DNA from 4 places in the Bradyrhizobium sp. 27S5 genome. Region 1 is predicted to be linked to each of the others. Evidence: riboswitches for the same ligand, from Rfam matches in the RefSeq annotation. Region 1 holds a riboswitch; each other region holds the start of a gene.

Region 1 (7,195 bases):
TATGAGCACGGTTTTGGCGTGCCGCAGGCCTATGACGCCGCCGCCGATCTCTACTATCGCGGCGCCGTGCAGGGCGACCCGTTCGCGCAAGCCATGCTCGGCCTGACGTACGACAAGGGCCACGGCGTTCCGAACGATTACGTGCTGGCCTACAAATGGCTCAATCTGGCGGCCGCCCGCGCCAGCGGGCGGCAGCGCGAAGCCTATCTCCGGTTCCGCGATGCGGTCGCATCAAAACTCTCGCGCAACGAGATCATCGCCGGCCAGCGCTTTGCATTGGGATGGATCCCTGGCCCGCCGGCGCCGGACGTGCACCTGACGGTCAAGTAGTTTTCCGCGCGGGCGCCAAGCTGGGAGACAGGTGTCTCCTTCGCAGCGGCCGGCGGCGCAGCCGGCGCCAGCCGATCACGATGCCGCTGATCGAGACGATCGTGCCGACCGCTGACAGCAGCCACACCACGACATCGCGCGCCGGCCAGAAGCGCAGTAGCACTGGGAAATCCAGGCTGTGCAGCGCGTTGAACAGCCAGCGATAGGAGCGGCGGCTGTCGTCGCTGCGGTCGAGAATTTCACCAGTGATCGGAGAGATGTGCAGCCAGGTTTGCGCGGGATCATCAAAGCCGATCCGCAGCACGGGAAGCTCGCGCGCGTTGTGCAGTGTGTACCAATAGGCGTCGGGTTCATCGAGCTGTTGGGCCGATATCATGGCAGCTCCGGGCACCGCGCGCCGGGCGGCTGCCATGATCTCGTCACGCGAGAGAGACGCGGGCGCGCCGGTGGCGGGATCGGCGAGGCTGCGACGGCCATCGCTGTCATCGAGCATCATCAGTCTCCTTCCGCCGATCCAGACGAAGCGTGCCTCCACGGCTGATATCGATGGCGTCGACTGGAAGCCGGCGACAATCTCGAGCGCGTCATGGCCGCCATAGCCGACCGCGATCTCCCTGCTGACGCCGCGGCCGGAGAACACGCCGCCGGGATTGAGCGACAGCCAGCCGCTGAACATCCAGGTGAAAACGCAGATGCCGCCGATCAGCCCGGCGATATGATGCCAGGCCATCCAGCCGCGGTACGGCGAGATGGCGCCGCTTGCGTAGCGACGCATCAATCGAAGCCGTAGAATGCCGATCCAGAAGCCGGTGACCGCGACCACGAGGCACACGCCCGAGATCCACAGCACCACGTCTCGCCACAACGGGCTGTCCTTGCGCAGCACGGTCGGATAGATCCAGTGCGGGATCGAGCCGAGCCAGTTCCAGACCCGCTCCCGCCGCGTGGTGTCGAGCGCGATCTCGCCGCTGCGCGCGGAGACGTAGAGCTCGGTCCCGGCAGCGTCGCCGAGGCCGATCAGATAGAGCGGCCGCAACGAGTCGAAACGCGCAGTGACCGACCATTGATCGCGCGTCACCGTGTCGAGCAACTGCGGACGCACCGCTTTCGGGTGATGACCAGCGATGGCCAGCGCCTGGTCCGGTGCGATCCGTTCGATGACGCTGCCGTCGATCGCCGAAATGGTGACGGCGGCTCCCTTCCAGCCGGCGACGCGATAGACCGGAACATCGGCCATCATCGACAGCCGCAGATCGCGCGGATAATGCTCCATGCCCGCGATCGCCATCGCGCGGTCAGGCGCGATCTGCACCTTGCCCCACGAAATGACTGGGAGCGCGGCCAGGCGCTCGCTGTCGGTGAGGCGCGGAAAGGCCACGTACATCATGACGAGGCCTGAGATGAACCACATCGCGAACAAGAGGCAGGTCGCGATGCCGATCCAGCGATGGACGACATAGAGCCATCGCCGTCCTCGCCGGATCAGAGCGTTGCGCATCGTCAGAACTTCACGTTGACGGAGAGTTCCGCGGTGCGCGGCATGCCCAGCAGCCACTGCCCGGCATAGGGCGACGTCACCGCGTAGACCTTGTCGAACAGATTGTAGACGCGGAACGCGACCGTGGTGCGCTCATCCGGCTTCCACCTGACACCGCCATTGACCACATTGTAGCCCGGCCGCAACTGGGTGTTGGCAAGGTCGGAGTACATCTGGCCGACGATCTGGACGCCGCCATAGACCGACCAGTTGGATGCGAAGTCCCAGGTCAACCAGACGTTCGAAACCTGCTGCGGTACGTTGATCGGAACGTTGCCGGCATAGCTGACAAGCTTTCCGCTCACCAGCTGGCTGTTGTTGTCGTACTTCGCCTGCAGCAGCGCGACATTGGCGTCGATACGCCAGCCATAGTCCAACGCCAGTCCGACCGATGCCTCGACGCCGCGCGATGATTGCTGGCCGACCTGCAATGCGAGGCCTGCGGGGTTGTTCGGATCGGCAACGAGCAAATTGTTCTTGACGATCTGATAGCCCGCCAGCGTCCACTCGCCGCGTCCGCCCAGGAACGACTGCTTGACCCCGATCTCGGTCTGCTTGCCGGTGGCGAGCTGGAAGGTCTTTTGCGTGGCCGACAGCGAGATGAGATTGCCAACCGGATCGACGCCGACCGCATACTGACCATAGAACGCGAGGTTCTTGATCGGTTCATAGACCACCCCGGTGCGCCAGCTGGTGCCCGAGAGCGCGACGTCGAAACTGTTCGACGACGTCCGATAGTCGGTGCGGTCGACCTCGGGGCGATCGTACCTGACGCCGGTGACGAGCGACAATTGATCGGTCAGCGACAGACGATCCTCCGCAAACAGCGCGTATTGATTGACGATCGCATTGAAGCCGGGCGATGTCGCAGTGGTCGTCGCGAAGAACGATCCGGGATCGAAGACGTAGGGGTTGACCGACGACGCGCCGCCAAACGGCGAGTTATTGGTGTGGGTGAAGTCGATGTGGTTAACGTCGAATCCCGCAACGAAGCGGTTCTCGAGGCCGAAGATGTGGCCGCTAAAGGTCGCGTCCATCCGGTTGCCGGCCTGCTTCTGGTCGTGGAAGATCTCGATATAGTTGCCGCGATCGATCAAGCTGGTCTTCGGATTCCAGGTGTAGCTCTCGATGTCGCGCCAGTGCCGCTCGCTGGTCAGATAATAGAGCGTGTTGTTGATCTTGATGCCGTCGGCGACGTCCCACTCGGTCTTGAACTGGGTCCAGCTGTCCTGATAGCGGATCGTGCTGTCCAGCGCGTTGTAGTTCTTGAAGCGCAGCGCATCCTGGATCACGCCGTTGATCAGCGGCGTGCCGAAATAGCGCGACGGGCTGCGGTCGCCATAATCTTCCGAGAGAGTGAAGGCGAGATTTTCCGACGCCTGCACCCGCACCGCGGCGAAGACCACCGCGTTCGAGGTCTTGTCGCGATCGACCCAGCCGTCCGACATGTTGCCGGTGGCATTGATGCGGTAGGATACATTGGGATTAATCGGACCGGTGCTGTCGACCGAGAGCCGCCGCGTCATGTTGCTGTCGAGCGAGACCTCGGCTTCGTTGTAGGGCGTGCCCAGCGGCTTTTTCGGAATCACGTTGATGACGCCGCCGATTGCGCCTTCGCCGTACAGCACCGAGGCGGGGCCGCGCAGCACCTCGATACGTTGCGCCGACCAGGTATCGTACGGGAACGTCAGGGTTCCCGAGCCGATGTAGAAGCGCGTGCCGTCATACAGCGTCATCACCGAATCGCTGCCGGCGAAGCCGCGGGTACTGAACGATAGGCCGCCATTGCCGGGAGCCGGCGTTGCGATGAACCCGGCCGCGTCCTGGGTGACGGCATCTGTGACATTATGCTGGCCGCGTTCGGCGATGGTCTGCGACGTGATGATCTCGACGCTTGCCGGCGTCTGCAGCGGCGTTAGATTCAGACGGCTGCCGGTGCTACCCGGCGTGGTGGCGTTGAGCGTGGGCGATGCCGACCCCGAAGCGCCCGACGCTGCGGCGCGCGGCGTGTTGCCGATTGCCGCGGCCGGTGCGGGTCTGGAGCGTGGCCGCGACGACGACGCCGAGTTGCTGCTTCGCGCCGCGGGCTTGGGCGTTTCGGATGCCGAGGGCGAGACCTCGATCGGATCGAGCCTGGTTGGTGGCGGTGTTTGTGCTCCACCTTCAGCCGGCAGCAGCAGCGATGACAGGGAGCAAACGAGGCCGAGGCGCCAGCGGCGCGCAACGGGAGAAGACGGAGACATGAAAGGACTCGCGGTAACGTGGCACGTCACCGCGAACGCGGACTGGCGCATTGCCCAAAAGGCAGTGCTCCGATCCCACCAGGACGCCCCCGCCCGATGTGCTCGCGTGTGACCACGACTGACGGCAGGTCTCCTGGCTCACGGGTCGTCGCCTGTCGACGCCTTCCCGGACCGAATGGCCCAGTGGCAAATTGACGAAAGGCTCGCCGTTTACAGTTGCGGGGACAGCTGCGGCATTGGGGTTACCCTCGCACCGCATTCCCTTTTGATCCCCGAAGGGAACCGTCGGCGGAAACGATAGGTGGTGCGGGATGGGCTGTCAATTCGGCGCGATTGTCGCGCACGTGCTTTGCGGGACGGTGCTGCGGCGATGACACACGGCCTGTATCGCTGACGCGGAGACCTCCTTAACCCGTCATCCTGAGGAGCCGCGAAGCGGCGTCTCGAAGGATCGACGGCCCGGCTGGTGGCCGTGCACCCTTCGAGACGCGCTACGCGCTCCTCCAGCGACAAAGGCAAAGCCTTTGCGCGGGGGTGACGGAAAACTCAGGTAGCTTCGACGCAGCCTGCCATGATCTCATCGATCTCCGCGCGCGACAGCACGCCGATCTCGGCGATGAACACGATTCGCGTGCGCGGCACGCCAGCCGACGGCACGCCGCCCGCAGCCAAAGTTGCGCGTCCGCCGGCGAGTTGAAACACAGTCAGCCGCCCCGGCTGCTCCACCGTCTCGAACAATCCCTTCGATCGCGCGAGCTTCGGCGCCAGCCTGCCGATCGCCTGCTGCAAGCGCGGCAACCGCACCGGCCGCTCCGACGTCCAGCTCAGCGTTTCGAACCGGTCGGACACCGGCCGTCGCGGCATGGTCTCACGCGGCGCCGGCAAATGATCGAGATCGGCCGGAAACAGTAGTTCGGTGGGCACCTCGCCATGCAGCGCATCGACGACAACCGCCGCCGGCCGCACCGCGCGTACGGCGTCGCGGATCGCGGCGCGCGCGGTAGCATCAGCCAGATCGACCTTGCTCAGCGCCACCACATCGGCCGCCCGCAGCTGCGACCGCAGCAGCGCATCGTCCAGCATCGTCACGGGCTGCGTCGCGTCGACCACGCACAGCACGGTCTCCAGCGGCGCCTCCTTCCAGACCACGGGATCCATCAGGTTGCGCACGATGTCGGAGGGATCGGCGATCCCGCTGGTCTCGATCACGATGAACTCGGGACGCGGATCACGCCGCAGCAAGGTTGCGAGCGTGCGCAGCAGATCGCCCTCCAGCGTGCAACAGATGCAGCCATTGCTCAGGCTGACCACGCCATCGCTGGCGCCCGCGATCAGCTCCGCGTCGATGTTGATCGCGCCGAAGTCGTTCACGACCGCCGCGATGCGCCGCCCTTGCGCATGCGCCAGCAGATGGTTCACGACCGTGGTCTTGCCCGCCCCGAGAAAACCCGCGACCAGCAGGATCGGGACCGGCATATCAGCCTCCGGCGACCGGCCGGCGCACCGGCCGGCCCGGCCGCGCCGCGACATCGAGCACGCCGTCGTTGATCAGCGGCTGACCGCTGACCACGAGGTGCCGCACGCCCTCCGCCGGGCGGTTCATCGCGGAGAAGGTCGCGCGATCGCTCAAGGTCTCGAAGTCGAACACCACGACATCGGCGTCGGCGCCGACCTGCAACCTGCCTTTGGCGCGCATCGCCGGCGTGCTTGCGGACAGGATTTCCGCCGGGATCAGCGCGCATTTGCGGATGCCCTCGAGCAGCGACACTTTCTTGCGCTCGCGCACCCATTCGCGGATGAAACGGGTGAAGCAGCCGGCCGAACGCGGATGCGAGGTGGCATCATCGGGCAGCGGCCAGCCGTCGCCGGTGTAGGGGCGGCCGTCCGACAGCGTCCACGGCATCGCATCGGACGCGATCGCGCCGCCCGGATACAGCACCGCCATGTCGAGCAGGTCGCGATGATGCTGATTGTTCTCGATATCGAGCACATGCCACAGCACCAGCGTGGAGGGTTCTTCGGCCTGCGCCGCCAGCAGCTCCTCGCGGCTGCCGAAGCGGTGACCGTCGGTCACGCGCTGCACCGAATCGTAGCCGAGGCCGTTGCGCTCCTCGAATTTGGGATCGCTGAAGAAGGTCGCCGCCAGCACGGTCGAACCGGTGCCGTAGGGATAGGCCTCCACCGTTATCGGCAGGCCCTGCGCCTGCGCTTTTGCGATCAGCGCAACACAGCGTTCAATATCGGTCTTGCTCGACGAGTTGAAGTGGCAGATGTGCATATGCGCGCCGGTGGCGCCGGCATAGCCGATCAGGCGGATATAGGCCTCGGCCGCGCTCTCGGGGTCGATGCGCGACATGTAGGCGACGTGGGTGAAGGTCGGCACCGCATGTTCAGCCGCGAGCTGGCACACCGCGGTCAATTCCTGCACGCCGGCGCCGGGCGCATAGGCGTTGAGAATGCCGATGCCGATGCCGCCTTCGTTCAGTCCGTTGGCAAGGCGCTCCAGGATGCCGCCGACCTCGCCCTCGGTCGCCACGTTCTCGATCCAGCGGCGATCGCGCATCGCTGCGCCGAACGATTCCAGCGAGCTCTCCGAATTCGAGCCGGTCATCGCGCCGATCCGCGCGAAGGCCCAGTTGGCCGCGGCGCCATAGTTCAGCACCCGGCCCTTCTCGGCCTGGCGCTTGTACCAGGACGCAACCGGCAGCACGCCGGCCTCGAGGTCGAGCGACGTCGTCACGCCGTCGAAGGCCTGCATGCGATCGGCCGGAATGGTCTGGCCGTGGGCGTGCAGATCGATGAAGCCGGGCGCCACCACGAGGCCGGTCGCGTCGATCTGCCGCTCGGCGCCGCCGAGGCCGGTGCCGACAGCGGCGATCCGGCCGTCGACAACAGCGACGTCGCCGATCGCGTCCATCCCGCTGGCCGGATCCACCACCCGGCCGCCGCTGATCATCAAACCACCCATCTCGCCACTCCCCCCGCATTGTCCAAAACCGCGGTCCCGGCCGGCCGCCTTCATTAAGGCTTACGACCGGACCCAAGCGGGGCCAAGAGACAAAAATGCATCGCATCTATCGCGACG
Region 2 (7,195 bases), 4.3 Mb from region 1:
TACGGGCTTGCCGGCTTGCGGCTCGGCTTCGCGATCGGCAGTGAGCCGGACATCGGCGCGCTTGCGGCGATGGCGGGCCCATGGCCGGTTTCGGGGGCCGCGATTGCGATCGGGCGGCGTGCATTGCTCGATTACGACTGGGCAAAGGCGACGGCCGCACGGCTGGCGGCCGACTGCGTCAGGCTCGATGCAGCGGTGCGATCGCAGGGCTGGACCCTGGTCGGTGGCACGCCGCTGTTCCGTCTCTACGAAACCGGCGATGCGTTGGTCGCCCAGGACGAGCTTGCCCATGGGCTGATCTGGTCGCGCGTGTTTCAGCAGCGGCCGGGATGGTTGCGCCTCGGTCTGCCCGGCAGCGAAGCCGAATGGGCTCGGCTGTCTGCCGTGCTGTCGCGCTGATCGTCTAACGCGCGATACGATTGGGTGGAATCAGCTCGCCGCGATTTCGGTCCACCTCTCCCCATCGGGGAGAGGTCGGATTGCGAAGCAATCCGGGTGAGGGCTCTCGCTCTCTCGATAGTCCGTAGCCCCTCACCCGATTTGCTGCGCAAATCGACCTCTCCCAAGGGAGAGGTGAACCTTCGACGCCGTTCCAACTCAAACTCATCTCATCACGCGCTAGCGCGCCAGCGCGAGCAGGCCTTCGACATCGAGATGGGTCTCGATGTGTTCGGCGAGCGCGTCGAGCGCGCTCTCGACCCGGGCGCCGTACGGCTGGTCGGCCGCGGGAATATCGAGCCTTGCAAGGAAGGCCTTGCGAAACTCGTCAGACGTGAACAGGCCGTGCAGATAGCTGCCGTGAACGCGACCATCGGCGGAAACGGCACCTTCAGCGGCGCCGTCGAGCGACGCAAATGGCCTGATACGATCCGGACCGTCGGTGCGCCCGATATGGATTTCATAGGCGCTGATCGGCTGACTGGTAGCGGCATGCACCGCGCTGACGCGTGTCAGCGTCTTCTGCTCGGTCATGACAGTTGTGATATCAAGAAGTCCGAGGCCGCGCGTTTCGCCGGCGGGACCTTCGATCCCGTCGGGATCGGCGACGCTCTCGCCGAGCATCTGATATCCGCCGCAGAGGCCAAGGACATGACCGCCGCGGCGATGATGCGCCACGAGATCGATGTCCCAGCCCTGCGCGCGCAGGAAGGCGAGGTCGCCGCGGGTCGATTTCGAGCCGGGCAGGATGACGAGCTTCGCATCACCCGGGATGGCTTCGCCCGGCCGTACCATCACGAGATCGACGCCGGGCTCGAGCTTCAGCGGATCGAGATCGTCGAAATTGGCGATCCGCGACAGCGCAAGGAAGGCGATCTTGCACTGGCCGGGCTTGCGCGCCTCGCCGAGCCCGAGCGCGTCTTCGGCCGGAAGCTCGCCGGCGCGGACGAACCAGGGCAGCACGCCAAAGCCGCGCCATGCGGTGCGGGATTCGATCAGGCGGTAGCCGTCGTCGAACAGCGTCGGATCGCCTCGGAACTTGTTGATGACAAAGCCCTGGATCATCGCGGCATCCTCGGGATCGATCACCGCCTGGATACCGACGAGCTGTGCGATGACGCCGCCGCGGTCGATGTCGCCGACCAGCACCACGGGGACGTCAGCTTTGCGTGCAAAGCCCATATTGGCGATATCGGACTTACGCAGATTGACCTCGGCGGGGCTGCCGGCGCCTTCGACCAGCACCAGATCGGCGCGATCCTTCAACCGCCCAAAACTCTCCAGCACCGCGCCCATCAGCGACGGTTTCATAGCGGAATATTCGCGCGCGCGTGCGGTCGCGATCCGTTTGCCGTGCACGATGATCTGGGCGCCGACATCGCTCTCCGGCTTCAGCAGCACCGGGTTCATGTCGGTGTGCGGCTCGACACCGGCGGCGAGCGCCTGCAGGGCCTGCGCACGTCCGATCTCGCCGCCGTCGATGGTCACAGCCGCGTTGTTGGACATGTTCTGCGGTTTGAAAGGCAGCACGCGCAGGCCGCGCCGACTGGCAGCGCGCGCCAGGCCCGCGACGATGAGCGACTTGCCCACGTCCGAACCGGCTCCCTGGATCATCAATGCACGCGCCATGGCGATAACAGTCAGAACTCGACGCCCGGCTGGGCCTTGATGCCGGAGCGGAACGGATGTTTCACCAGCGTCATCTCGGTGACGAGATCGGCGATCTCGATCAGCTCCTCCTTGGCGTTGCGCCCGGTGAGCACGACATGCGTCATCGGCGGCTTTGACGTGGTCAGGAACTCGACGACATCGGCGATGGCGAGATAGTCATAGCGCAGCGCGATGTTGATCTCGTCGAGCACAACCATGCGCAAGCTCGGGTCTGCGATCAGCTGCTTGGCCTTTTCCCAGCCGGCCTGGGCCGCCGCGATGTCGCGCGCGCGATCCTGCGTCTCCCAGGTAAAGCCTTCGCCCATCGCGTGGAATTGGCAGAGTTCGCCGAAATGCCCGGTGAGCAGGCGGCGCTCGCCGGTATCCCAGGCGCCCTTGATGAACTGCACCACCGCGCAGGGAAAGCCATGCGCCACACAGCGCACGATCATGCCGAAGGCCGAAGAGGATTTTCCCTTGCCGGCGCCGGTATGAACGATGATCAGACCCCTTTCACCGCTCTTGGTCGCCATGATCTTGTCGCGCGCGACCTTTTTCTTCGCCATCTTGGTCGCGTGGCGCGCATCCAGCGAAACCTCGCTGCTGCCGACCTCGTCTTCGGCGCCGTTTTCTTCAGAAATCATGACATTCCTTCGGCTTGACAAGTTCGAGCCACGGACGAATGGTGGGCCCGCGTTGGTTCCTGTCCTACGACAGGCGAAGAGGGAATGCGATAGGGCTCAAGGTGGGCCTGAAAAGCAGCCGCCCCCGCGACCGTGACCGGAGAGATGCCCAAAAGCCACTGATTCCTTGTCGAGAATCGGGAAGGTGGGCATCGAGGGAGAAATCCTGCTCCGCAAGCCGGGAGACCTGCCAACGCAACGTGTAGTGAGACCGGCGGACGGGGTGTTCCGCGACGGGGAACGAACCCATTCACATCGGTTCGTGTGCCTCTTCGCCTCCCGCTGTCAATCCAGGATGGGCGATGAGCGTTACACTTCATGTCTGCATCACCTGCCGCGCCGGCCAGACGCTGGCGGAAGGTGAGATCGCGCCCGGTGCGCGCCTGCATGCCGCGCTTGTTGAGGCCGGCGTGCCCGATGACGTCAATCTTGTTCCCGTCGAATGCCTCTCGGCTTGCAGCCAGGGCTGCTCGGTCGCGCTCAGCGCGCCGGGGCGGTGGTCCTATGTCTACGGCCGCCTGTCCGCTGATAATGCCAGGGATGTGATCGCCGGTGCCTCCGCCTATGCGGCCGCGCCTGACGGCATCGTGCCGTGGCGCAGCCGTCCGGAAATCTTCCGCAAGCAATCGCTCGCCCGCATTCCACCCCTTGCCGTCGTCCCGGAGGCCGCAGAATGAACACGCTCGCCAAAATTCCGGTCACGGTCGTGACCGGATTTCTCGGGTCCGGCAAGACGACGCTGATCCAGCATCTGATCCGCAATGCCAATGGCAAGAAGCTCGCGGTGCTGGTCAACGAATTCGGCAGCGAAGGCGTCGACGGCGAGATTCTGAAGTCGTGCGCCGACGCCAATTGCCCGACCGAGAACATCGTCGAACTCGCCAATGGCTGCATCTGCTGCACCGTCGCCGACGATTTCATCCCGGCGATGGAGCAACTGCTGGCGCGACGCGTGAGGCCCGATCACATCGTGATCGAGACGTCAGGTTTGGCGCTGCCGAAGCCGCTGCTGAAGGCGTTCGACTGGCCGGAAATCCGCTCGCGGATCACGGTCGATGGCGTGATCGCGCTGGCCGATGCGGAAGCGGTCGCGGCCGGCCGCTTTGCGCCGGATCCCGCAGCAGTCGATGCACAGCGTGCGGCCGACGACAATCTCGACCACGAGACGCCGCTGTCCGAAGTGTTCGAGGACCAGATCGCCTGTGCCGATATCGTGCTGCTGACCAAGGCCGATCTCGCCGGAGCGGAAGGGATCAAGGCGGCCAAAGCGGTGATTGCCGCTGAAATGCCGCGCGAGGTTCCGATGTTGCCGATCGTCGACGGCGCCGTCGATGCGCGCGTGATCCTGGGGCTCGAGGCCGCGGCAGAGGATGATCTCGCGTCGCGGCCGTCGCACCACGATGGCGAGGACGAGCACGAGCACAATGATTTCAACTCCGTGGTGATCGATCTTCCCGAGGTTTCGGATGTCGAGGCACTCGTGGCTTCGATCAAGGGGCTGGCCCGCGAGCAGAACGTGCTGCGCGCCAAGGGCTATATCGCAGTCGAAGGCAAGCCAATGCGGCTGCTCGTGCAGTCCGTCGGCGAACGCGTGCGGCATCAGTTCGACATGCCCTGGGGCACACGGCCGCGGCAGTCGAAGCTGGTCGTGATCGGCGAGCACGGCGACATCAGTGAAGCTGCGATCAGGGCGCGACTAGGTGTCTGATGCACGTCGTCTTCCGCGAGAGCCGCGGCCTTGAGGAGACCGCGACACCAAGGGACCTCGGCCAGGATCCGGCCGATCTCGTGGTGTTGTCGTTTTCCGACAGCGATCTCGCTGCCTTCGCGGCCGGCTGGCGGCGGGGCCGCGCCGCGCTGCCGTCGCTGCGGCTCGCCAATCTCGCGGAGCTGCGCCACCCGCTGTCGGTCGATACCTATATCGAGCGGACGCTGTCGCACGCGCGCGGCATCCTGGTGCGGCTGATCGGCGGTGAGCCCTATTGGTCCTACGGGCTGGCCGCGGTGCATCGCCTGGCAAAGGAGCGCGATATCGCCCTGGTGGTGTTGCCGGCGGATGGCCGCGACGATCTGCGGCTGGACGAATTTTCCACGCTGCCGGTCTCGACGCTGCGGCGACTTAAGGTGCTGTGCGACAAGGGGGGGCCTGTCGCCGCCCAGGCCGTGATCGCGCAAGTGGCGCTGGCGTCAGGGCTCTATGCCGGGCCTGTCGTCGGCGAGATCGATCTGCCGGAGATCGGCGTCTACGATCCGCGGCGCGGTGTTGTCGCAGCGTTGCCGGCATCGGGTGGCCGGCCGCGGGCACTCGTGACCTTCTATCGCTCCTATCTCGCGGCCGGCGACACCGCGCCGGTCGATGCCTTGGTCGAGGCGCTACGCGAGAAAGGTTTTGACGCCTACGGCGTGTTCGTCGCCTCGTTGAAGGCCGCAGGCGTGGCCGATTGGCTGCGCGCTCAGTTCGCGCAATGCCCTCCAGCCGCCATCGTCAATGCGACCGCATTCTCCGCGGCCGGCGATGACGGCACCACGCCGTTCGATGCCGCTTCATGTCCGGTGTTCCAGGTCGCCTTGTCGACGGCGCGGCGCGAGGATTGGGCCGAGTCGCTCCGCGGTCTGTCGCCCGGCGATCTCGCGATGCATGTGGTGTTGCCGGAGGTTGACGGCCGCCTGTTTGCGGGCGTGGTGAGCTTCAAGTCGGCGAGCGAGCGCGATCCCGATCTGCAATTCGCGCATCTTGCGCATCGGCCGGATGCCGGGCGCGTCGCAGCAATTGCCGCCCGCGTGGCAGCCTGGCATCGGCTTGCCGACAAGCCCGCGCAGGAGAAGCAACTCGCGCTCGTGCTGTCGAACTATCCGGGCCGTCCGCACCAGATCGCGCATGCCGTCGGCCTCGATGCGCTTGCCTCGGTCGAGGCGTTGCGGGCCGATCTCGCGGCCGCGGGCTTTGATCTCGAGCCGGTGGCGTTGCTGGGCGATGCGCTCTTGCACCGGAAACTGACATGGGACGTGGCCGGGTATCGCGCGGCCATCTCCGGCCTTCCGTCACAGCTCCAGGACGACCTCGCGCGTGCATGGGGCGCGCCGGAGGACGATCCCGATTGTCGTGACGGCGAATTTCAATTCGCGGCAATCCAGTGCGGCAAGTCGATCATCGCCGTTCAGCCGGAGCGCGGTGATATCGGCCATCGCGATGCCGACTATCACGATCTGTCGCGCACGCCGCGTCATGCCTATGTCGCGTTCTATCTGTGGCTCAGGCAGCAGGGCATCGATGCCGTCGTGCACATGGGCGCGCACGGCACACTGGAATGGTTGCCCGGCAAGTCGGTCGCGCTGTCGTCCGCGTGCTGGCCCGAGGCGCTGATCGGTGATCTGCCCGTCATCTATCCCTTCATCGTCAACGATCCCGGCGAGGCGGCGCAGGCCAAGCGGCGGATCGGCGCCTTGACGATCGGTCATCTGCCGCCGCCGCTCGCGCTGGCGGCGGTGCCGGAAGGCTTGCGCAGGCTCGAGCGCTTACTCGATGAATATTCGACTGCGGACGGTCTCGATCCGGCACGGCGGCAGCGCCTGATTGCCGATATCCGCGAGGAAGCGCGGCTGGCCGGGCTGGAGGACGATCTTGGTCTCGCTGCGTCGGTCTCCGCGGCCGAGGCGATTCCGCAGATCGACCGCTTCGTCTGCGATCTCAAGGAGAGCCAGTTCGGTGACGGCCTGCACATATTCGGGCAGGGCGCTTGCGGTGCGAAGGAGAAGGCTGCGTTACGCGATGCGCTCTCTGGCCGGCGCGTCGCGCCGGGACCTTCGGGGTCACCCTATCGCGGGCGCCGCGACGTGCTGCCGACCGGACGCAATCTGTTTGCCGTTGATCCCCGCGGGGTTCCGACGCCGTCGGCGCATGCGCAGGGCGTGAAGCTCGCCGAAGAGCTGCTGCGCCGTCACCTGCAGGATCACGGCGACTGGCCGAAAGGGCTCGTCGTCGACCTCTGGGGTTCCTCGACGATGCGCACGGCCGGCGAGGATTTTGCGATGGCCCTGCATCTCGCCGGCATTGCGCCGCGCTGGGATCACGGATCGGGCCGCGTGGTTGGCTACGACATCATCGCGCCGGCAGAGCTCGGTCGTCCCCGCATCGACGTCACGCTGCGCGTGTCGGGGTTGTTCCGCGACGTCTTTTCGGGGCTTGCCCAGTTGTTCGAGGCGGCCACGGAAGCATTGTCCGAACGCAGCGATGAGGGGGAGGAGAATCCCTACAGCGAACGCATGTCGCGCGTGTTCGGGCCTCGTCCGGGACACTATGGCGCCGGCATCGCGTCGGTTCCGGACGTCTTCACCCAGGAAGCGCGCGATGCGGCCGGCGAAGCCTGGCTGTCGGCGTCGTCCTGGGCGTTTGCATCCGACGGCGAGATGCGGCCCGATCGCGC
Region 3 (7,195 bases), 2.5 Mb from region 1:
ACCGATCATGGTGATCCCCTATTCAGCGAAGCAGCAAGGGCGACCTCCGATGCGCTAAGAGCGCATATCCTAGAATTGGAGCAAGAAGCTGAAGCCGAACGGAGTTCGGTCGCTCTTTCCTCCGGAATGGCCAGCAGCCCGCTACATGGCCTCACGAGGGACGGCTAGTATCCTTCGGGAGAGGAATACTTTCTCCCTTCGCTCATGCAATTGGATCAAAACGAGAACTGGCTTGCATGCCGCCCATTGCTGCGGCATCACCGCTCATCGCGATCCAGGGACGATATACGCCGTGGGCATGCCCTACCAATTTGGCTTCAGACTCGCCACTGCCATCAGCCACCATTAAACTGACGCAGCGTAAAAACCTATCCGGCGTAACCTATCCGGCGTAACTGCGATTTGGACCCAGAGAAGAAGAATGCGACCCGACTTGGCAAAATCCTACGGGCAGCACTCCCTGCCACGCTACACCAGCTATCCGACGGCTCCCCATTTCTCGGCGTCAGTTAGCGAATCCGACTATCAAGCGTGGCTCAAGTCGTTAGGCGGCCAGCAGTCCGCCTCGATTTACGTGCACGTGCCATTTTGCCGAAGCATGTGCTGGTACTGCGGCTGCCACACATCTGTCATGAAACGCCAGGAGCCGCTCGCGACCTATGCAACCGCACTGCGAACTGAAGCCTACCTCATTGGAGAAACCATCGGTCGACGACAACCGGTCTCCCATGTCCACTTCGGCGGCGGCACGCCGACGATCATGACACCTGAAACGTTTGCTGATCTGGTCGCCTCGTTGCGCTATTCGTTCGCAATTTTGCCTGATGCCGAGATCGCCGTAGAGATCGATCCACGCATATTGACCGAGCCGATGGCCGAGGCGCTAGGCTATTGCGGGGTCAACAGGGCGAGCCTAGGTGTCCAAAGCCTCGATCCGGTTGTTCAACGGGCCATTGGCCGTCTGCAGAGCTTCGAACAGACCGCAGTATCGGTCGATCGTCTACACCGCGCCGGCATCGGCCGGATTAATTTCGACCTGCTCTATGGGCTGCCCCAGCAGACCGTCGTTTCCTGCCTCGACACTCTCTCCAAATGCCTCGCACTGCATCCGGATCGGTTCTCGGTGTTTGGCTACGCGCACGTTCCTTTCCTTAAGAAGCATCAACGCAAGATCGATGGATCCACTCTGCCCGACAGCGTCGAGCGACACCTCCAATCGGAAACGATCGCGCAAGCTTTGGTCGACGCTGGATATGTACGCATCGGCATCGATCACTTCGCCCTGCCGGACGACAATCTCGCCCTGGCACGGCAGGAAGGCAGGTTGAGGCGCAACTTTCAAGGTTATACGGATGATTCGGCGGACACCCTCCTTGGACTCGGCGCCAGCGCCATTGGCCAGATGCAACAAGGGTTCGTCGCGAACGCTGTGTCGATAAAGGACTACCTTGCTCGCATCGCCGAGGAACGGCTGGCCACGATGAAGGGCTATTTGCTGGCCGACGACGATCGCTTCCGCGCCGAAATCATCGAGCGACTCATGTGCGGCTTGGCAGTCGATCTTTGCGAGACATGCCGTCGTTACGGCAAGGATCCGAGCCTGGCCGTCGTCGATCGTTCTCGACTCGCCAACCTGATCGCAGATGGAGTTGCCGTACTGGACGACGGTCGACTTTCCGTGGTCGATGGCGCAGAGTTTCTCGTCCGGAGCGTCGCATCTTCGTTCGACGCGCACCTCCCTGGGTCGGAGGCTACGCACAGTCGGGCGGTTTGAACCGAAGCCAACCCGATCCGGTTCCGATCGGAGATCAACATCACCAAATCGGCTTCTGGTTAGGAGTATCGCGGGGCTGATAGCACGCCGATTTGGCATCCGGTCCCGAGCTATCTACAAGCGTCGTCACACCCACTACGTCGAGCCGTACGTAGATTTCAAACACTCGTTGGAACCGAGGATTCCAATCGGGCGACAACGGTTTGACCAACGACCGACCGAATCTGGCCTAACTCAAGCTGCTCATTTCATTGGTGATGATGAGGTCCTTGCGAGCGCGATTTTGATATGTCTCGGTGATTGAGCGTATTGTTTGCGGGCAGGAGAGCGCACCACGTTCTGCGGCTCGTTGCCTTCCATGGCGATCGCTCCACATCATCGCCCACCCATGCTCGACTCAGCGAGTCGTTGAGACAGTCCTCATCAGCAACAACCTTGGTGTAGTCTTCTAATCCTTGGCTATATTGGGCGCATACCAGGGCATAATTGAGTTACGATCATCCTGTGCCTTAACTGGGACTTAGATTTTCGGCGAATGTCCTCGCCGAGATCGATCCGTGGGCCGTGCTCCCTCTGCCGATGGAAGTGGCCGCGATGCCTAGCAGCGTCGCTCCTCCCAGACTCGACTTCCGCCCGGCCGCTAAACGCGGCCGGGCCTTTTGTATTCACCAAGGCTCTCCCGGGACTATCGAGATCTCCTTAAGCCGATCAGCTCGACGAAAGACCTGACCAAGGATCAATGGCCTATTGGAGCGGTGCAGCGCGCAGTTCGCGGGCCGCAGCGACCATGTTGACAAGTGCCGGGCGAACCTCCTCCCATTTGCGTGTCTTCAAGCCACAGTCCGGATTGACCCAGAACTGCGACCGCTGCAGCCGCTTCAGAGCCAAGGCCATGAGCTCCTTCATCTCGCCGGTCTCGGGAACGCGTGGGGAATGAATGTCGTACACGCCTGGCCAATTTGGTTCGGATAGTTGTAGTTCCTGAACGCGTCGAGCAGTTCCATCTTCGAGCGCGAAGTCTCAATCGAGATGACATCTGCGTCCATTGCAGCAATCGCATGGATGATGTCGTTGAATTCTGAGTAACACACGTGGGTATGAATCTGAGTTTGTTCGGCGACGCCCGATGAGCAGATGCGGAAGCAATCTCCAGCCCACTCGAGGTAAACGGTCCACTGCGCACTACGCAATGGCAAGCCTTCGCGTAGTGCAGCCTCATCGATCTGGATCATGGAAGCACCCGCATTCTCGAGATCGCCGACTTCATCTCGAATTGCGAGCGCAATCTGACGGCAGACTTCGCTTCGGGGAATATCCTCGCGAACAAACGACCAGTTCAAGATCGTTACTGGTCCGGTCAACATCGCCTTCATCGGCCTTTTGGTTAGCGACTGCGCATAGCGCCACCAGTCCACCGTGATCGGCTTCGGCCGTGAGACATCTCCAAACAGGATCGGCGGCCGGACACAGCGCGAGCCATAGGATTGCACCCAACCGTTTTTGGTAAATGCGAAGCCGGAGAGTTGCTCGCCGAAGTACTGCACCATGTCATTGCGCTCAAACTCGCCATGGACGAGCACGTCCAGACCGATGTCTTCCTGCCAACGTACGGCGCGCGCCGTCTCTTCCTTGAGGAACTTGTCGTATTGCTCGTCGCTCATCGCGCCTCGCGCATGCGCCGCCCGGGTATTACGGACCTCTGAGGTCTGAGGAAACGATCCGATCGTCGTGGTCGAGAACGCTGGAAGCCCGAAGCGCTTGCGTTGGATCTCGGCCCGACTGGCAAATGGGCTGGCCCGCCGGCGCATGGCCTGGTTGATCGCACTCAGCCGGACAACGACATTGGCATCTCGGATCTTCGGCGACGTCCCGCGGACGGCTGCGGCACACTCCGATTCCGCAAGAGCTTTCGCAACATTCTGGTCGCCTGCGAGTGCCCGCGCCAAGGTCGCAAGCTCACGCATCTTCTGAACCGAGAAAGCAAGCCAGCTCTTGACGTCGGAGGCGAGCCCGGTCTCGAGTTCAACATCGACCGGCACATGAAGCAGCGAGCAGGATGGGGCGATCTGTACGCGGTCCTTACCAAGCTTCGCAATCGCGGGATCCAGTCGCTGGCGGAGCGCCGACAAATTCGATCGCCAAACATTCCGACCGTCTATGACGCCGAGCGACATGACGAGGTCACTCGCCGCTCGCAATGATCTGGCTCAATAACTCTGGCGCGCGAACCAGATCGACGTGCAGCCCGGCAACAGGCAGGCGCAGGGCAGCGTCCAGATTGTCGCAGAGGCCACCGAAATAGCTTGCAACCATGATCTTGATGGCCGGCCCTTCCTTTGCGAGCCGGCCATAAGCATGTACCAAGGATTTTCGCGAACTCTCATCCAGAACAAGGACTAGGCAAGGTTCGTCGAATTGACCCCAATTTGCCCCGCGTTTGGCCAATTCCTTCAAAAGCTCAATATAGACCGGTATCAGGTCATCTAGCAGTGACAGTGGCTGGAACGCAAGATCGGCACTCTTGCCAAGCTTCAAGAATGTAACCGGCCCGATCAGGACAGGGCGCGTCTGAAAGCCAAGGGCCTTGGCTTCCTCGTACTCCTCGATTGGTTTGCGAGAGGATAGTCTGAAAGTCTGCCCCGGGTGAAATTCCGGGACCATGTAATGGTAGTTGGTGTCGAACCATTTGGTCATCTCCTGCGCGGGTGCGCCATATCCACGCGACGGGTGACCGCAACTCCCATCCTGACCGTCGCATTGTGCCCCGCGTGCCATGGCGAAGTATGTCTTGAGCGAAATGGATCCGGCATTCGTCTCGTAGACTTCTGGGATGGCACCAACCATGACACTGGTGTCGAGCACCTGGTCGTACAGCGAGAAATCGTTCGATGGGATCACGGTGACACCGAGAGACCTCTGGCGAGCCCAATTTGCGGCACGTAGGCCAGCTGCATCCTCGAGCAACTGCTGTTCGGCGATTTTTCCGGCCCAGTAACTTTCGAGCGCAACCTTGAGCTCTCGCCTTGGACCGATGCGTGGCGTTCCGAGTGTGGCAACCGGAAGAGAGAGAAGAGACATAGCGTTAACCCCATATTGGTGGCAAAGGCCATGGCGGACGCAGGCAGAAGAAGCCGCGCGAGCGACCGCTGCTTGGCGCACCACCGGGACACCCGCCGGTGGACGAAGATAGTGGCGGGGCAGGTCTCCTGGCTCGCGGCTCTGCGCTGCTGTCCGGTCTTCCCGAAACCGTCAGGCTTCAGTGCCTTCGTTGGACAGCTCGCCACTCACAGTTGCGGGGACAGCGCCGGAATTGACACCGGCTTCCCTCTTAGCTCCGGCCTAATGAGACCGGAGAACCTCGACACCTTCAATTATCGGCAAAAGGGATATTCCGTCAACCTCGCGTCATGTTGCGATCTGCTAATGTGCCTAGCGGCATGCCCACCGTTCATACTCGATGCAGAAGTCGCTCTACAATCACGGACATCGGATGACATCCCGAAAGTCCCTCCGCGTGGGCCGCGACAAATCCGAATACGCCGCCTTTGCACCGAGGACCACTTGGTCGAACAGACGGCTTTCATGCAAGCTGGCCCCGGTTCATCAAGCACGGCGCGCTGCGCTGCCTTCTCCAAGCAATCAACGATCCACCGAATAAGATAGCATACGCGGCGCGAGGTGGTTCTGTGATGCCAGCCATTTCTGGTAGGCGTCACTCGGACACTTTTTGGCGATACTGCCCAGGCAAGCATATCAACCAAACCAAGGAGACCGGCTCGCAATGAAAATGGCTGTTTGGAGTGCCCTCGGTGTCTTTGCTGTTGCCGTCTCGGCGGTCGGCTTGTTCGGGTTGATGGTAAGACCGCTCTTGAGTAACACCGCTCGACAGTTTCTCTCGAAACTATTGATCGGCTCAGGCCGAGGCTAGCACGGCTCGGCGTCCTCTACCTGCTTGAGGAGGACAGGACTTGCGTCGAAGCCGCATCTTCCGGTCGATTGAAGAGCACGATATGCGCCGGCCGACACGAGCGATCGCGCATGCCGGCGAGTGAATGCTACCATCTTGCCCGCCTGCTTAAAGCGTGCACTTCGGCGGCGTCTGTTCCAAACGCCCGGCGCTGATGGGCGGTTTCGTATCGTTGTGGGCCCTTGAGTGCCAAGCACATCTGCCTGGCGCTGCAACTAGAGCATTTCATTGCTTAACTGAATCGGAGGGGATTCCGGTTTTTGGCGGTTTGTGATTCAAGATGCTGACTGGATTGGAGGCCAGCATCGCATGACCCGACCTCTTTCCCTGGACCTTCGCGAGCGTGTGGTGGCGTCGGTTTTAGCGGGCGAGAGCTGCCGATCTGTGGCGGAGCGGTTTGGTGTTGCGGTCTCGTCGGTTGTGAAGTGGTCACAGCGGCAGCGGGCGACCGGCTCGGTTGCGCCTGGCAACATGGGCGGTCACCGCAAGCCCGTGCTTGATCTGGATGGCGCGGACACATCCCGACCTCCCTTGGTGTCGGTATGCCGACGACGGACTGGTGCACTGCCGGACCGAGCAAGAAGCAGAGGCCATTAGGGCGGAGCTTCAAGCGAGGTTGGAGGTGTGCGGACTTCAGATGCACCCGACAAAGACGCAGATCGTCTATTGCATGGACAACAGGCGTCGGCGAACGTATCAGAGGGTCAAGTTTGACTTTCTCGGATATCAGTTCAGGCCGCGGCAGGTGGCAACGTCACAGCGGAAGGAATTCTTTTGTGGATACACCCCGGCGGTCAGTCCGACAGCTTTGAAGGCCATGCGAGCAACGATCCGAAGCTTGCACATTCCCCGGCAAACGCCGGGGACGCTGGCTGAGCTTGCCCAACAGATCAATCCGCTCCTCCGGGGGTGGATAGGTTATTATGGTCGGTTCAGCCGTTCAGCGCTGTTCTCTCTGGTCGACTACGTCAATCAGAAGCTGAAGGCGTGGATCATGCGAAAGTACAAGCGCTTCCGGCTCCACAAAACCGGTGCTTCGCTGTTCTTGCGAAAGCTGGCTCGGAATAACGCGGAGCTGTTCGTACACTGGCAGTTCTTCGGAACGACCACGTTCACCTGACGGGAGCGGTGTGAACCGAGAGGTTCACGCACCGTTCTGCGAGAGGCCGGGGGTGAAAATCCCCGGCCTACTCACCCTTGGATCAAGACCAACATGGCCCCTTTGCGGGGCTGGGGCCCCAAGGGCGCACGCCTGCGCGGCTTCGCCCCGCACGGTCACTGGCGTACCCTCACATTCCTCGGCGCGCTCCGCCATGACCAACTCACGGCACCCTGCGTCTTCGACGGCCCGGTCAACGGCGAATGCTTCTGCGCTTATGTGAAGCACCTTCTCCTGCCAACCCTGCGCGAAGGCGACATCGTCATTCTCGACGAGCTCGGAAGCCACAAGTCGA
Region 4 (7,195 bases), 360 kb from region 1:
TTTCCAGAACGGCAGCGCGCGGGCCCAGTACGATTCGATCTTCAATCGCCTCTTGAGGCTGCCCGAGGAGACCATGGTGTTCCCCGCACATGACTACAAGGGCGACACCGTCTCCACGATCGGCGAGGAGAAGCGCTACAATCCGCGGCTGCAGGTCAAATCGATCGACGACTATGTCGAGCTGATGAACAACCTCAATCTGCCGAACCCGAAGCTGATGGATGTCGTGCTGCCCGCCAACATGCATGTCGGCCTGCACCAGGACGAGCTCACCAAGGAAGGCCTCTCCCTCAACGCACGCGACGCCATCGCGAGCCTCGGCCGGCCCGATATCCTGCTGGTGGATTTGCGCGAGAGCGGCGAACGGGCCAAGCACGGCACGCTCGCCGGCGCGCTGCACGCGCCCTATCCCGGGATTTGCGCCACATTGCAGCCCGGCGGCATGCTGCGCGAAGTTGCCGCCGCGACCGGCCGCCGCGTCGTGTTCTTCTGCGCCTTCGGCGAACGCTCGGCGATGGCGGTGGCCGCCGCGAAGAAGGCGGGACTGGCGAACACCGCGCATATCGAGGGCGGCATGGATGCGTGGAAGAAGGCCGGCGGGCCGGTGGTGCTGGGGTAATTCCCTAGGCTCTTCGCTAACGCGCGCGAAATTATCTACCGTCACCCTGAGGTGCGAGCGAAGCGAGCCTCGAAGGGTCGACGGCCACACTGTGTCCGCGCGCATTTGGCGATATCGGGGCCGTGCATCCTTCGAGGCTCGCAAGAGCTCGCACCTCAGGATGACGGGGTTAATTAGAGCGCTCGGCGCTTACCCGCTGCAGCTCCGCCGTCAACCGATCCAGCGCATCGGCCAGCATCACGCCGCCGCAGACGGTGAGCCGCTCCGGCAGCACGATGCGCTTGCCCTCCGGATAGAACCGCTCCAGCGCCGGATGCAGCAGGAAGGCGCGGCCGTCATCCTCGGCGCGATCGCCGGCCTCCGCCACCAGGATGAAATCCGGCCGCAGTTTCACGATTGCTTCCAGCGAGGCAAATCCGCCGGCGTTGAAGCCGAGCTCGCCGGCGGCGTTGGAAAGACCCGTTGCCGCCAGCAGCGAGTTGACCAGGCTGCTCTCACCCGACACAAAGCCGCGCCGCTCCAGCGGCAGCACCCGATAATGATGACCGTCAGCCACCGCCCGCGCCCGCGCGATCGCCGCGTCGAGGCGCGCGATCTCGGCCTCCGCGCGATCCGGATGCTGCAGCACCTCGCCCATGGCGCGGATCTGGTCCCTCACCTCGTCCAGCGTGCGCGGCACCGTGAACTCGACGAGATGCAGCCCCTTCGCCTTCAGCAGATCGCGCGTCGCCCGCTTGTCGAACAGGCTGACGACGACGAGGTCCGGCTTGAGCAGCAGCACGTCCTCGGCCTCGCCGGACAGCCGCGGATAGTTTCGCGCCCGCTCGGCGGCCCAGGATTGCCAGGCATCGCGGGAGAAACGGCTGAGCCCGAGGATCTGGTCCGGATCAGCCAGCGACAGCACCAGCTGGTCACTGCAGACATTCATCGAGACGATGCGCGGTCCGGCGGCAGACGCGGCACTGGCGGACATGAGCCCAGCAAGAACGGAGAGCGTCAGCAAAAAGCAGAGCCGAGCGAGATGGCTGACACGCAAAAGGTGCGCCCCCTCTCCCGCTTGCGGGGGAGGGTTGGGGTGGGGGTAGCGCCGCAATGAACACTCTTCGAGTGGAGAAAGCCCCCGCCCGCATCGCATCTTTCGATGCGACACAGCCGAAGCCTCGCTTCGGCGTTTCTTAAGAACGGCCGCCGAAGGCGGCCTATGCTCCCCCGCAAGCGGGAGAGGTGAACCGAACTCGCGGCAGTATCTCGCCCGCATCACACGTCCGCCCACGGCACGATAACGGCCTCGCGCTGAAATTCAGCGCGGTAGGCGCTGACCCGGAACACGCTGGCGAGGACCGCTTCCGACAACGCCTCATCCGGCGGGCCTTGCGCCGCCAGCCGGCCCTCCGACAGCACCAGCACGTGATCGGCAAAGCGCGCGGCGAGCCCGAGATCGTGTGTCACCACGATGACCAAGACGCCGGTGTCGGCGACGTTGCGCAGCTTCTGCATCACGTCGATCTGGTGGCGCGGATCGAGCGACGCGGTCGGCTCGTCGGCGAGGATCACCGGCGCCTCGACCGCGAGCACCCGCGCCAGCGCGACGCGGCTGCGCTCACCGCCGGACAGCTCGGTGACGCGGCGGTCGCTGAATTCAGTGACGTCGACCGCCTGCATCGCCCGCAGCACGGCCTCCATGTCCTTCGGCGATAGCCGCGCCGGATCGGTCGCGCCATGCGGATAGCGGCCGAGCGCAACGATATCGCGCGCCGGCAGCGGCCAATGCACCATGTGCCCCTGCGGCAGATAGGCGAAGCGCTTCGCGCGCTCGCGCAGCGGCAGTGACGCCAATGCGTCGCCGCCAATCCGGATCTCGCCGTCGGACGGAATCAATCCGGCGAGCGCGCGCAGCAGTGTGGTCTTGCCGGCGCCGTTCGGGCCGACCAGCGCGACCAAATGGCCCGATGCCAGCGACAGCGACACATCGTGCAGCACCTTTCGGCTGCCGAGCGAAGCATCGAGCGCGATGGCGGACAGCAGCGTCATGCCACGCCTCCGCCGAGCGCGCGGCGTTCGCGCATGATCAGATAGAGGAAGAACGGCACGCCGATGATCGAGGTCAGCACGCCGACCTTGATGTCCGAGGTCGAGGGGATGATGCGCACCGCGATATCGGCCGCGAGCAGCAGCGCCGCGCCGGTCAGCGCGCTCGGCACCAGCAGCCGCGCCGGATCGTGACCGATCAGGGGACGCATCAGATGCGGCGCGACGAGCCCGATGAAGCCGATCGTGCCGGTGACCGCGACCGCGCCGCCGACGCCGAGCGCAACGCCCGCGATCACGAAGAGCCGCAGCCGCCCGACATCGACGCCGAGGCTCTGCGCGGCCTCCTCGCCAAGCGTCAGCGCACGGAACGCGTTCGCCTGGCTGAGCAGGATCGCGGCACCCGCGATGATGAAGGGCAGCGCCAGCGCCACATGCTGAAAGCTGCGGTCCTCCAGCGAGCCGAGCAGCCAGAACGCGATCTCCAGCACCACGAAGGGATTGCTGGAAAGATTCATCACCAGCGCGGTCGCAGCACCGGCGAAGCTCGAGATCGCAAGCCCCGCGAGGATCAGGATCAACAGCCCGGCATTGCGGCCGGCGATCGCGAGCAGCGCGAACACCGAGCCGAACGCGGCGATGATCGCCACCACCGGCAACGCGTAGGAGCGCACGTCGGCCAGGCCGAGCGCGATCACCAGCACCGCGCCGAACGCCGCCGATTGCGGCGCACCGAACAGCGACGGCGAGGCCAGCGGATTGCGCAGCAGGCCCTGCAGCGCCGCGCCTGACAGCCCAAGAATGCCGCCGATTGCGAACGCGAGAATGGTGCGCGGCAAACGGATTTCGCGCACGATCACCTGCGCCACATCGCTGCCGCCGCCGAACAGCGCCTCGATCACCGCGAGCGGCGACAGCCGCACCGGCCCGATGCCGAGCGAGATCACGCACAGCAGCACCACAAGCGCGAGCAGCGCCGCGGTGGCGCCCCATCGGCGCCGCGCCGCGACCTCGGCCGCCAAGGCAAAATCCTGCACGCTCATCGGATCCATGCTCTTACAGCGATCGCCGTGGCAGACAAGCGACACTCGACAAAAACCGTGGCCGTCTGACCGCCGCCCGACTTCCGCCGGATTGACTTTGCTGCCCGGCCGAACCCTAGATGAACATGACGGTTCTTTCATGAGATGAAAAGGGAATGCGGTGCGGGGAAACTTCCCCAAGGCCGCGGCTGCCCCCGCAACTGTATGCGGTGAATCCTTCGTCACGGGCCACTGGGAATCTCGGTCCTGGGAAGGCGACGAAGGGTAACGACCCGCGAGCCAGGAGACCTGCCGTCAGCCGTGGTCACACGCGAAGATGCCGGTCGGGGAGTACAGGCATGAGCTTCACCTGAGGCTGTTAGCACGATGGTGAGACTGGTTCGCGGTGACGTGCCACTGACGTTACCGAGGTCTCGCTTATGTCGTCCTACCCATTCCACCATTGGCGGCGCCGCGCGCTTCTGCTCGCGACGACGATGCTCGCGCCGGCAGTCTTCACCGCCGCCGCGCGGGCGCAGCAGGCGCCCGCTCCCGATCAACTACCGGCGATCGAAGTCACCAAGCCGGGCGAACAGAACGTCACGCGCGCCAAGCCCGCTGCAGACGAAGCGCCCGCACCGCGCCGTCCGGCGCCGGGCACCGTAGAGAGCACCAATGTGGGCGGCGGAAGCGGATCCGGCACCACAGGGACAGGCACGGCCACCGGGACCGCCGGCAACGGTGGCGGCGGCCGCCAATTCGCCGGCATTGTCGGATCGTCCTCGACCGTGATCACCGCCGACGACATCGCGCATTCGCCGGTGCAGTCGCTGCCCGAGATCCTCGCGCAGGTGCCGGGCGTGCAGCTGCAAACGCTCTATGGCGGGCCGAACGGCGCCAAGACCGCGGTCGACCTGCGCGGCTTCGGGGCATTCGCCACCGACAACACGCTGTTCCTGCTCAATGGCCGCCGGCTCAACGACGTCGACAAGGCCGGCTTCGACCTCACCACGATCCCGCTCGATTCGATCGCGCGCATCGAGATCACGCGCGGCAACAGCGGCGCCGTGCTCTACGGCGACAATGCGGTGGGCGGCGTCGTCAACATCATCACCAAGACCGGCGTCGGCGGTCCGCCGACGACGATGAGAGCCGAGGCGGGATTTGGCTCGTTCAACACCCGCATGGCCGCCGTCTCCGCGGCGCTCAATGCGGGACCGTGGTCCACCTCGTTCTACGGCAACGGCATCAAGTCCGACGGCTACCGCGTCAACAATGCGCTCGACCAGCGCAACGCGGTCGGCAGCGTCAACTACACCACGGCCGACCTCACCGCTTTCCTGACCGTCACGGGCAGCGACCAGAAGCTCGGCCTGCCCGGCGGGCGGCTGGTCGATCCGTCGATCGGGGTGAACGAGCTGCAAACCGACCGCCGGGGCAGCAGTACGCCGTTCGACTATGCCAACCAGCAGACCGCGAGCGTCACCGCCGGCTTCACCAAGACGCTGATCAACGGCGTCGACCTGATCGTCGACGGCGGCTGGCGGCAGCGCGATACCCAAAGCGGCTTCTTCGGCACGGTACCGACCATCAGCTTCGCCTCGACCTACAACGATGCCGCGCTGGAGACCTGGTCGCTGACGCCGCGGCTCAGCGTCAAGAACGTGATGCTGGGGATGCCGTCGACGATCCTCACCGGCATCGACTATTACGATTCGACGTTCCGTCAGGCACGCGGCGCGTTCCAGGGCGTCGACCCCTTCCACATCTACAATATCGAGCAGCAGAGCGTGGCCGGCTACTGGCAGCACACGCTCGGATTGCTGCCGACCACTGACTTCTCTTATGGCGCACGCGTCCAGAATACCAGCGTCTCGGCGCGCGATCGCTACGACCCGAATGCGCCGTTCGCGTTCGACGCGCAAGCGTCGCCGCTCGACAGCAACGAGACGCAATATGCGCTCCATGTCGGCGTCGAGCATCGCTTCACGGACACATTTTCGGTGTTCGGCCGCGCCGCGCGCGCATTCCGCACGCCCGATGTCGACGAGCGCGTCGCATCGGGTCCGTCATTCGACCCGCTGACCTTCCTGCCCATCGCGCAGAATTTTGCGCTCAAGACCCAGACGTCGGAAGACGTCGAGGGCGGCTTCCGGGTCAGGACCAACCGCTTCCAGGTCCAGACCAGCGTCTATCTGATGGATCTCGAGAACGAGATCCATTTCAACCCGGTGCTGTTCTACAACGTCAATCTCGACCCCACCCGCCGCTACGGAAGCGAGACCAGCGCCTCGCTCAAGGTCAGCGACAGCGTGACGCTGCGCGGCGGCATGGCGATCACCCGCGCGGTCTTCCGCGAAGGCATCTGGGCCGGCAACGACGTGCCGCTGGTGTCGCGCTACACCGGCAGTCTCGGCGTGACCTGGAATATCTGGCAGAACTATCTGGTGTTCGACGCCACCGCGCGCGCCTGGAGCTCGCGCATCATGGACAACGACCAGGCCAATACCCAGACCCGGATTCCCGCTAACGCCACCGCCGACATCAAGCTGAGTGGGCAAATTGACCGCTTCTTCTGGTCGCTCAGCGTCAACAACCTGTTCAACGCGCTCTATTACGACTACGCCATCGCGAGCTCGTTCACAGATGGCCGCTTCTCGGCCTATCCGCTCCCCGGCCGCACCTACATGGTGAAGGCTGGCGCAACGTTTTAGAGCATGATCCGGCGCGGCGGGGGTGTGATCCCGCCGCGCCGTCTCACTCCATTACAAGCGCCAGCAAACTGGGATAGAATTCCGGCAGCTGATTTAACCCGCGCAGGGGAAACGCATGGGCAAGGCCGGAAAGACGAGCAAGGGCGCCGACAAGCCCAGCAAAAAGTCCGACGAAAAGTCGAAGGCGCCTCCGCCACCCGCCGCGCCGCCGGACGACGAGTATGACGAGGATGGCGACATCGCCACGCCGAAGATCGACCGCTATGGCAATGACGACGAGCCGTTGTGAGGGATGAACGATATCCATCCCTGCGTCGTCCCGGCGAAAGCCGGGACCCATAACCACAGGGCCGAGTTGTTGAAGCGCGCTGTGGCCCCAGCGCGTCGCAACAATCATCATTAGTGGTTATGGGTCCCGGGTCGCGCTTCGCTTGCCCGGGACGACGAGAATGGGGTCAGCAAAACTCCGCACTCTCGATCTTCCTGATGCTGCGGCGATCCAGCAGATGCGCGCCAAAGCCGCCGCGCGCCAGCGATGAGGCGATCTGCGGCGATGCCAGCAGCAGCGCCGTGGTCATCGCCAGCGGCGCGGCGCTGAGCCAATCGAGCCGCACCGGCGTCAGCTCTTCCGTGCTGCCGCGATAGAGACCGTCACCCGCGGCGATGCGGCCGCATTCCCTGATCAGCTCGCGCCTTGTGCCGTCGCGCGACGCGCTGCCGAGCAGCGCCTGCATCGCCAGATGGGTCCGCACCCCGGCGCGGCCGTCTGCCAGCGGAGCCGGCGTCTCGTCAAGCGAGACGCGCAGCAGCAG

Evidence for each region. Region 1 has a riboswitch for cobalamin ahead of WDM24_RS37580 (TonB-dependent receptor). Riboswitches for the same ligand answer to the same signal wherever they lie in the genome.
Region 2: another riboswitch for cobalamin. It lies ahead of WDM24_RS14550 (DUF1636 domain-containing protein); the one in region 1 lies ahead of WDM24_RS37580 (TonB-dependent receptor).
Region 3: another riboswitch for cobalamin. It lies ahead of metE (5-methyltetrahydropteroyltriglutamate--homocysteine S-methyltransferase); the one in region 1 lies ahead of WDM24_RS37580 (TonB-dependent receptor).
Region 4: another riboswitch for cobalamin. It lies ahead of WDM24_RS39295 (TonB-dependent receptor); the one in region 1 lies ahead of WDM24_RS37580 (TonB-dependent receptor).

Annotation. Positions count from the first base shown of each region.
Region 1 covers NZ_CP147714.1:7,984,144-7,991,338, forward strand. The annotation lists gene WDM24_RS37570 (tetratricopeptide repeat protein) at 1-330, shown strand, start outside; gene WDM24_RS37575 (PepSY domain-containing protein) at 323-1,828, opposite strand; gene WDM24_RS37580 (TonB-dependent receptor) at 1,831-4,110, opposite strand; cobalamin riboswitch at 4,217-4,412, opposite strand; gene WDM24_RS37585 (GTP-binding protein) at 4,657-5,586, opposite strand; gene WDM24_RS37590 (amidohydrolase family protein) at 5,588-7,078, opposite strand.
Region 2 covers NZ_CP147714.1:3,137,492-3,144,686, forward strand. The annotation lists gene cobD (threonine-phosphate decarboxylase CobD) at 1-399, shown strand, start outside; gene WDM24_RS14540 (cobyric acid synthase) at 619-2,067, opposite strand; gene cobO (cob(I)yrinic acid a,c-diamide adenosyltransferase) at 2,079-2,732, opposite strand; cobalamin riboswitch at 2,769-2,980, shown strand; gene WDM24_RS14550 (DUF1636 domain-containing protein) at 3,074-3,448, shown strand; gene cobW (cobalamin biosynthesis protein CobW) at 3,445-4,479, shown strand; gene cobN (cobaltochelatase subunit CobN) at 4,479-7,195, shown strand, end outside.
Region 3 covers NZ_CP147714.1:1,377,499-1,384,693, forward strand. The annotation lists gene hemN (oxygen-independent coproporphyrinogen III oxidase) at 422-1,774, shown strand; partial or broken gene metE (5-methyltetrahydropteroyltriglutamate--homocysteine S-methyltransferase) at 2,519-4,852, opposite strand; cobalamin riboswitch at 4,954-5,150, opposite strand; partial or broken gene WDM24_RS06630 (helix-turn-helix domain-containing protein) at 6,051-6,242, shown strand; gene WDM24_RS06635 (group II intron maturase-specific domain-containing protein) at 6,247-6,861, shown strand; partial or broken gene WDM24_RS06640 (IS630 family transposase) at 6,940-7,195, shown strand, end outside.
Region 4 covers NZ_CP147714.1:8,343,612-8,350,806, forward strand. The annotation lists gene WDM24_RS39275 (MBL fold metallo-hydrolase) at 1-619, shown strand, start outside; gene WDM24_RS39280 (ABC transporter substrate-binding protein) at 789-1,592, opposite strand; gene WDM24_RS39285 (ABC transporter ATP-binding protein) at 1,877-2,650, opposite strand; gene WDM24_RS39290 (iron ABC transporter permease) at 2,647-3,690, opposite strand; cobalamin riboswitch at 3,803-4,000, shown strand; gene WDM24_RS39295 (TonB-dependent receptor) at 4,110-6,383, shown strand; gene WDM24_RS39300 (hypothetical protein) at 6,499-6,672, shown strand; gene WDM24_RS39305 (hypothetical protein) at 6,839-7,195, opposite strand, start outside.